2 linked regions of the Rhodoligotrophos defluvii genome follow. The protein of the gene in region 2 interacts with the protein of the main gene of each other region in a pairwise test. Links are inferred from orthologs where the notes say so. Each region holds a gene or a part of one and is shown on either strand. Other genes may lie near its edges.

The links. The genes of interacting proteins can lie anywhere in the genome.
Region 1: the proteins of mtgA (region 2) and E4P09_RS16975 interact in binary tests that used the Escherichia coli proteins (3 or more experiments, as listed by UniProt). The link is inferred for Rhodoligotrophos defluvii from one-to-one orthologs.

Annotation. Positions count from the first base shown.
Region 1 is NZ_SZZM01000003.1:583,189-586,187, forward strand. It holds E4P09_RS16975 (peptidoglycan D,D-transpeptidase FtsI family protein), read right to left. Parts: upstream 2,363-2,999; coding sequence 638-2,362; downstream 1-637. Other genes in the region: E4P09_RS16970 (UDP-N-acetylmuramoyl-L-alanyl-D-glutamate--2,6-diaminopimelate ligase), read right to left, coding at 1-617; ftsL (cell division protein FtsL), read right to left, coding at 2,359-2,709; rsmH (16S rRNA (cytosine(1402)-N(4))-methyltransferase RsmH), read right to left, coding at 2,703-2,999. UniProt on the Escherichia coli protein: Essential cell division protein that catalyzes cross-linking of the peptidoglycan cell wall at the division septum. Required for localization of FtsN.
Region 2 is NZ_SZZM01000001.1:326,643-332,379, forward strand. Bases 1,089-3,985 are described here. They hold mtgA (monofunctional biosynthetic peptidoglycan transglycosylase), read right to left. Parts: upstream 2,914-3,985; coding sequence 2,263-2,913; downstream 1,089-2,262. Other genes in these bases: E4P09_RS01475 (Lon protease family protein), read left to right, coding at 1,089-1,404; E4P09_RS01480 (hypothetical protein), read left to right, coding at 1,401-2,252; E4P09_RS01490 (polyprenyl synthetase family protein), read left to right, coding at 3,250-3,985. In the rest of the region: more of E4P09_RS01475, read left to right, coding at 1-1,088; more of E4P09_RS01490, read left to right, coding at 3,986-4,140; ispG (flavodoxin-dependent (E)-4-hydroxy-3-methylbut-2-enyl-diphosphate synthase), read right to left, coding at 4,156-5,427; E4P09_RS01500 (transcriptional repressor), read right to left, coding at 5,544-5,737. UniProt on the Escherichia coli protein: Peptidoglycan polymerase that catalyzes glycan chain elongation from lipid-linked precursors. May play a role in peptidoglycan assembly during cell division in collaboration with other cell division proteins.

The DNA.
Region 1 (2,999 bases), on a different replicon or contig from region 2:
TAGTCCAGGTGATCACGGCTGATATTGGTGAAGGCACCGGCGCTCACCTGGAGGCCATCCAGCCGGTGCTGCGCAAGTCCGTGGCTCGATGCCTCGATGGCCGCATGGCTCACCCCGTCATGGGCGAGCTCGGCCATCACCGCCTGCAACTCCACCGGGTCCGGCGTCGTGTGCTGCAGCTTGCGCTGGCCTTTGGGCGAGACGATGCCCACCGTCCCGATGCTGGCCGCCCCGTGGCCGAGCGCCGTCCAGATCTGCCGCGTGAAGGCCGCAACCGAGGTCTTGCCGTTGGTGCCGGTGACCGCGGCCACCGTTGCGGGCTGCGCGCCGTAGAAGCGCGCGGCGGCGCGGGCCAGGGCAGCGCGCGGATTTGCCACCCGGATCACCGGCAGCGGACCGGCATCCACCGCCGTCGCCTCGTCCGTCAGCACCGCAATCGCACCCTGGCCTATGGCCTTGGGAATGAATGCGGCGCCGTCGGCCTTCACGCCTTTCAGCGCGGCGAATAGATAGCCGGGCGCCACCGCCCGGCTATCCGCCGTCAAGCCCTTCACGTCGAGCGCGGCATGGGCCGCCTCGAGCCTTGCATCCGAACCGATGATTGCATCCAGCCGCATGTGCTGTCTCGCAGCCCCGATCATTCGACCGCCGTACCGGCTATGGTCATGTTGGCGTCCTTGCCCTCGAATTTCGGCGTCACGCCCAAGAGGGGCGCAATCCGCTCGATGATCTTGCCGCCCGTCGGCACGGCATTCCAGCCAGATGTCCTAAAACCATATGTCTCTTTCAAGGCTTGCGGCTCATCCAGCAGCACGAACACCAGATAGCGTGGCTTTTCCATGGGAAAGCCGGCGATGAAATTGGTGACGTTCTTTCCCTTGCTGTAGCGGCCGTTCAACACCTTTTCCGCCGACCCGGTCTTGCCGCCAATCCGGTATCCCTCGACATTGGCCTTCTTGGCGCTGCCAATCAGCGCGTTCTGCCGCAGCAGCCAGCGCATCTTATCGGAGGTTTCCGGCTTGATCACTTGCGGCGCACTGTCCTCCATCAGGGTCGGGTCCTTCCTGAGGAATGTCGGCTGGACCAGCCTGCCGCCGTTCATGAAGGCCGCGACCGCCGACAGGAGCCGCAGGGGCGCCACCGACATCCCATGGCCGAAGGAAATGGTCGCCGTCGAGATCTTGCCCCAGCGGGTCGGCACCAGCGGCGAGGCGGATTCAGGGATCTCCGTCTGCAGCCGGTCGAAGAAACCGAGCTTGCGCAGGAATGCCTGATGGCGCTCGATTCCTTGGTCGAGCGCCATGCGTGCCGTGCCGATATTCGAGGAATAGGTGAACACCTCCGGCAGGCTCAGAACGCGGTTCTCGCCGCGGAAGTCGCCGATGCGCGAGCGGCCGATGACCAGCGAGCCGCGCGCATCCCAGCGCGACTGCATGCTGATGCCGTTGTCCAACGCCATGGCGAAGGTCACCGTCTTGAAGGTCGACCCCATCTCGTAGACTGCCGTGGTCAGGCGGTTCATGTGGTTCTTGTCCAGGGCCTCGCGCGGGTCGTTCGGGTTGAAGTCGGGCAGCGAAGCCATGGCGATGATCTCGCCGGTATTGACGTCCATCACCACGCCGGCCGCCGCCAGCGCCATGAACTTCTCCATGGCCTTCTGCAGCTCCTCCGTCATGGCATACTGGACGCGCAGATCGAGCGAGAGCGCCACCGGCCCCGTTTTGGCTTCCAGCGGATCGGCCAGCGCCGCCACCAGGATCTGGCCCTGGCCGTCCAGATAGCGCTCGATGCCCGCAATGCCGCGATTGTCGATGTCGACGAACCCGAGCACGTGGCTGGCGAGGCGCCCATTGGGATAGAGCCGCTGCCGTTCCCAGCGGAAGCCGACGCCGGGAATGCCGAGATTGTGGATGATCGCCTGCTCCTCCGGGCTGATCTGCCGGGCGAGCCACACGAAGGCCCGTTTGTGGTCGGACAGGCGGCGACGGACCTCGGCGGGATCGAGCCGCGGCAGGTTGGCGGTGAGCTGTTCCACCGCTTCGTCGATGTCGATGATCTTGCGCGGATCGGCGAACAGCGAGGCGACCTGAATATCCGTGGCGAGCAGCTCCCCATTGCGGTCGACGATCTCCGGTCGCGGAATCTTGTCGTCTGCCTGGCGCCCCACCTCCACAGGCCGTGGCATGCCGATCGTAAGCTGGCCCAAGCGCACCGCCACCGCCGAGAAGGCGATGAGAAAGAAGATGATCACGAGGCGCGCCCGCTTGTGCCCTCTGAGCTGTACGCCGAAGGCTGCTTCGGCCAGCTTGCGGGCGGCGAGCGCTTGAATGGTTTCGTGCGCGTTGGGGCTCGTACCCGTCATTCCAGTCCCTCGAGCAGATTGGCAATGGGATCACCGTCCTGATCCGGCTTGCGGAAGCGGTCGAACTCCGGAATAGCCCTTGTGATGTCCCGTGCGGGAATGATCTGTTCCGGCTTGAGGGGCGCCAGGGTGAGATGCTTGCGCGCCAGCTCCTCGATGCGCTGCGGCCGGGTCAAACTCGCCCATTCGGCCCGGAGCAGCCTGATCGCCTCATACTCGCCGGTCATCTGCCGCTTGAGCGCGGCAATCTCGTCTTCGGCGACCCGCGCCTGATACTCGAGCTGATAGAGCCAGAACGCCACGCCCATGAGGCAGGCCACCAATATGCCGTTGATGATCCTCAGCATGGCAATGGCTCCAGCGCGACGGCCGGCACGCCCATCTCCGCGAGGTCCACGGGCAAGGCGGGCGCCTGCGTGCGCCGGCCGGCCCGCAGCTTGGCGGAGCGGGCACGCGGATTCGCGGCAATCTCCGCCTCGCCAGCCGTGGTTGCGCCACGGCCGATGGCAGCGAAGCTCGGCTCGGCCCGCCCGGTTTCCGGCAGATGGCGCGATGCACGTGGGGTCTGCCCCGTCCGCGTCGCAAAGAAGCGCTTCACGATACGGTCTTCCAGCGAATGGAACGACACGACCGCCAG
Region 2 (5,737 bases):
GGCGCCCTGACCACGGACTTTACGCTGATCCGCGCCGGCGCACTGCACCGGGCCAATGGCGGCTATCTCGTGCTCGATGCGATGAAGGTGCTGATGTATCCCATGTCCTGGGAGGCGCTGAAGCGCTCGCTGCGCAGCCGCCAGGTCACCATCATCTCGCCCGGCGAGCAGCTCGGCATCATCAGCACCGTGTCGCTCGAGCCGGATCCGATCCCGCTCGACGTCAAGGTCGTGCTTATCGGCGACCGTCTCCTATATTATATCCTGGCAAGTGCGGATCCGGAGTTCGGCGACCTGTTCAAGGTCGAGGCGGATTTCAACGAAGAGATCCCCCGGACACCGGAAAACATGGAGCTCTACGTACGGCTGATCGCGACGATCGCCCGCTACCGGGGCCTTCGTCCGCTGACGCGTGACGCGGTGGCGCGCGTGATCGAAGAGGCCGTACGCATGGCGGACGATTCGCGAAAGGTGACGGTGCAGACCGGACCATTGGCGGATCTGATCATGGAAGCGGATTATTGGGCAGGCGAGGCAGGCCGGCGCGAGATCACCGCCAGAGACGTATCGAGGGCGGTGGACGCTAAGATCCGGCGGGCCGACAGGGTCAGGGAGCTGTCGCAGGAGTCGATCACGCGCGACATCGTGCTGATCGACACCGATGGCGCGGTCGTCGGCCAGGTCAACGGCCTGGCGGTGACGTCCTACGGCCAATTCCGGTTCGGCCGGCCCAGCCGGATCACCGCCCGGGTGCGGCTGGGCGGCGGCAAGGTGGTAGACATCGAGCGGGAATCCGAGCTTGGCGGCAAGCTGCATTCCAAGGGCGTGCTGATCCTCTCGGGCTACCTCTCCTCTCACTATGCGCTCGATGCTCCCCCCTCGCTGTCGGCCACGCTGGTGTTCGAGCAATCTTATGGCGGGGTCGAGGGCGACAGCGCATCATCCGCGGAGCTCTACGCCCTGCTCTCGGCCCTATCGGAGGTGCCCATCGGGCAGAATTTCGCAGTGACCGGTTCAGTCAATCAGATGGGACAGGTGCAGGCGATCGGCGGCGTGAACGAGAAGATCGAGGGCTTCTTCGACATCTGCAAGGCGCGCGGCCTGACTGGGCGGCAAGGCGTGCTGATCCCGCAATCCAACGTGCAGCACCTGATGCTGCGCGAGGACGTGGTCGAGGCAGTCGCCGCCGGCCAGTTCCATGTCTATCCCATAGAGACCATAGACCAGGGCATCGAGGTGCTCACCGGACGGGCGGCCGGCGAACGTGGCCCTGACGGCCGCTTCCCACCGGACACGGTCAATGCCCTCGTGGAGGCAAAGCTGGAGAGCTATGCCGCGCTTCGGCACCGCTTCGCCAGCAAGGATGACGACCAAGCCACACCGGCCAAGGATAATGCCACATGACCACCACTCCACGCCCCCTGTTCCGGCGCATCGTGGTCGGCTTCGACAGCGCCGGCGAACCGCAAATGCTCATCGAGACGGCGACGAGGCTCGCCCGCGCCACCCGTGCCGCCATCCACGGCGTATTCGTGGAGGACAACCGGGTGATGGCGCTCGCCGAGCTGCCTTTCGTCAAGGTGGTGCATGCGCCGGGATCCGCCTCAGCCCATATCGGCGCCGAGCGCATGCGTGCGGCGATTACCCGCGAGGCGGCGGCCTGCGAAAGCCTGCTGTCGCAGTCGGCGCGGCGGGCGCAGCTCGCCTGGAGCTTCGGCCGGACGCAGGGCGCCTTCCGCGAGCAGCTGGAGCGGGCGGCGGATGCCGGGGACCTGATCCTGGTGCGGGCAGACCCCCATGCCGGCCCGGCCGTGTCGGATGCCCTGGCGGTGGCCCGCAGCCCCCGCTCGAAGGCGGCGGGGCTGGTGGTCGTCCCCCGCTTGGCACGGCCGGTGCGCGGGCCCCTGGCACTGCTGGCCGCCGGCGACAAGGCGCCCCTGCAACCCCTGCAGCTTGCCGCTTCGCTCGCACAGGAGCGGCGAGAACCGCTCACGGTGCTGCTGGTCGCACCCAGCCAGGCGGCCATGGCCGAGCTCGAGGCCGCCTTGGGCCAGGCGCGCGTTCAGCGGCCGCTCACCGTGCATCGGCTTATCGGCGGCGCGCTCGATCACCTCACCCATTTGCTGCGCGACCTCGGCGCGTCGCTTGTCGCCGCCGATCTGGAGGGGGAATTGTTCCGGAACGAAGCCGCGGCCCTGGCCGTGATCGCCGCCGCTGCCGCACCAGTGGTTCTGCTGCGCGAAAGCGCCTAAGGGCGGCCCGTCAACCGGCCGTCACGCAGGCCGCATATGGGCCTATGCCTGCCATGCGGCGCTGGATCAGGCTGGCAATGCGGTTGGTGAGGCGACCGGGCTTGCCGGCATCGCGCACCAGCGGACTCGGCAGCACGGCAGCCAGCAGCGCCGCCTCCCGCCGGGTCAAGTTCTTCGCATCCTTGCCGAAATGGTGCCGGGCGGCGGCCTGGGCGCCGTAGATGCCCTCGCCGAACTCCGCAATGTTGAGATAGACCTCCAACAGGCGCCGTTTCGACCAGATGAGGTCGATCCACACGGCGAGGGGCACCTCAAGCGCCTTGCGGAGATATGAGCGCCCCGGCCACAGGAACAGGTTCTTGGCGGTCTGCATGGTGATGGTGCTGGCGCCGCGCGATTCGTCGGCCTCGATCACCTTGCCGACCGCGACCCAGTCTATGCCCGAATGCATGCAGAAGCGCTGATCCTCCGACGCGATCACGGCGCGCGCCAGATTAGGCGATATTTCCGCCATGGGCACCCAGTCATACTGGGGTGCCGTGCCCTGGAACAGCCGCAGGACCATGAGCGCGGAGGCCGGCGGCGGCACGATCGCATAGGCGAGGGTCAAGAGATAGGGCAGCAGAATGAGGCCGCCGCAGATGATCGCCACCCGCCTCACGACGCCACGCCGATTCCACCGGAATGGGCTTAGGACCCTACGGACTGCCCGCCCTCCCGCGGCCAGTCGCGATCCGTCCCGGTCGTCCTCCGACACGAAAATTTTGCCCTCCGTCGTCACGCCCGCCAGCCTACCCCCGCATCTTCATCGAAGCCGCACCATTGCTTCGCGGCTCCAGCCCGCTTATGAGAGCATTAGCCATATCGCGAAGCATGCCCGCATCGGAAGCGCCAAACAACGCCTGGCTTTCCCGACGGACCGATCCGCGCGTGTTAAGCGGTTGCTCCGTTCATCAAATTGCTGTCAGCAGCATCCTATCGCCGGACCGCTCTTCCCATGTCATTCGATACGCGTTTGAAGGAAACCGCCCGCCGCGTCGATCAACTCCTGGAACGCCTGTTGCCCGTTGAAGGTTCAGCGGCGCCGAGGGTCATCGAGGCCATGCGCTATTCGAGCCTGGGCCAGGGCAAGCGGCTGCGGCCCTTCTTCGTTGTGGAAAGCAGCGCCTTGTTCGACGTGGATCCCCTGCAGGCGCTTCGGGCGGGCACGGCGCTCGAATGCGTGCACTGCTATTCGCTGGTGCATGACGATCTGCCGGCCATGGACGACGACGACCTGCGCCGCGGCAAGCCGACCGCCCATATCGCCTTCGACGAGGCCACCGCCATTCTGGCCGGCGATGGCCTCCTGACCTTCGCCTTCGAGATCCTGGCTTCTCCGGAAACCCATCCGGATGCAGGCATCCGCGCCGAGCTGGTGCTGCAGCTGGCCCGCGCGGCCGGCGCCGAAGGCATGGTGGGCGGCCAGATGCTGGATCTGCAGGCGGAAACCAGCCGGACGCCTCTCGAGCTCGACGAGATCATCACGCTGCAGGCGATGAAAACCGGCGCATTGTTCCGCTATTCCATGGAGGCGGGTGCGATTCTCGGCCGCGCCAGCCCGCAGCACCGGCAGGCGCTGATCGGCTATGCAGAGAAGGTGGGACTTGCCTTCCAGATCGCGGACGACCTCTTGGATGCGGAAGGCGACGAGCAGGTGACGGGCAAGCGCACCGGCAAGGACGATGCCGCGGGCAAGGCCACCTTCGTGCAGCTCATGGGCCTTGACGGCGCGCGCAGCAAGGCGCGCTCCTTGGTTGCGGAGGCGTGCGCGCTGCTCGACCGGTTCGGCGAGCGGGGCGAGACCTTGCGTCAGGCCGCCACGTTCATCGTCGAGCGGAAGAACTGAGCTCCGGGCGACAGATTATTCGGCGGCGCCGGCCAGCACCACCCGCTCGCCGGCGGGCGCGCCAAGGCCGTAGCGGCGCTCGACATAGGTCTCGACCAGCTGCTTGAACTGCTCGCCAAGGTTGTCGCCGCGCAAGGTCATCACCTTCTTGCCATCGACGAAGACGGGGGCTGCCGGCAGTTCGCCGGTGCCCGGCAGCGAAATGCCGATGTCGGCATATTTCGACTCGCCCGGCCCGTTGACGATGCAGCCCATGACCGCGAGCTGCAGGTCCTCGAAGCCGCGATAGGTCTCCCGCCAGACCGGCACCCGCTCCTGGATGTAATCCTGAACCTCCTTCGCCAGCTCCTGGAAGACGGTGGAGGTGGTGCGGCCGCAGCCGGGACAGGCGATCACCTGCGGCGCGAAGGCGCGCAGGCCCATGGACTGCAGGATTTCCTGTCCCACCCGCACTTCCAGCGAGCGGTCGGCCCCAGGCTCCGGGGTGAGCGAGATGCGGATGGTGTCGCCAATGCCCTGCTGCAGCAGAACCGCCAGCCCGGCGGTCGAGGAAACAATGCCCTTGGAGCCCATGCCCGCCTCGGTGAGGCCGAGATGGAGGGCATAGTCGCAGCGCTCGGCCAGCATCTGATAGCAGCGGATGAGATCCTGTACCGTCGATACCTTGTTCGACAGCACGATCTTACTGCGCGGAAGCCCAAGCTCCTCGGCGCGGGCGGCCGAGAGCAGCGCCGACTGCACCATGGTCTCGTGCATGACCGCCCGAGCGGTGAGCGGCTTGGGCGACCGCGCGTTCTCGTCCATGAGTCTGGTCAGCAGCTCCTGGTCGAGCGAGCCCATATTGACGCCGATACGCACGGGCTTGTCGTAGCGCAGCGCCGTCTCGATCATCATGGCGAACTGCTTGTCACGCTTGTCGCGGAAGCCGACATTGCCGGGGTTGATGCGGTATTTGGCCAAGGCCTCGGCACAGGCCGGATAGTCCGTCAGGAGCTTGTGGCCAATATAGTGGAAATCGCCGATCAGCGGCACGTTGAGGCCGCGTTTGTCGAGCTTTTCCCGGATGTGGGGAACCGCGGCGGCCGCCTCCGGCCGGTCGACGGTGATACGCACGAGCTCGGAGCCTGCGCGCCACAGGGCTGCCACCTGCCGGGCGGTCGCCTCCGCGTCGGCGGTGTCCGTGTTGGTCATGGATTGCACGACGATCGGGGCGCCGCCGCCCACCATGACGTCGCCGACCATGACACCGACCGTCTTGTGACGGGGAAGATCCGGGAAATCAGCCATATTGCCTTACCTACGAGGTCAGGAGCTTGTGTTTGGCATGGCCTTGCGACGCTTTCAAGACTTGCCTGGGGCGCATGTTGGCCGAAAGGTGAAGCCGGGTCTCCCGCCTCGCCGGGCTAGCCGCTCTTGGCCGAGCACGGGGCGCAGGTGCCGTTGACCTCGACCACCGGCCGGTCGATGGCAAAACCGAGGGCGCGGGCCCGCGCTTCGACCGCTTCGAACACGGCGGCGCCTTCCACCTCCATGACCACGCCGCAGCGATCGCAGATCAGGAGGACCGAGCGCTCGGCGTGGGCGTGATCCTGGGTGC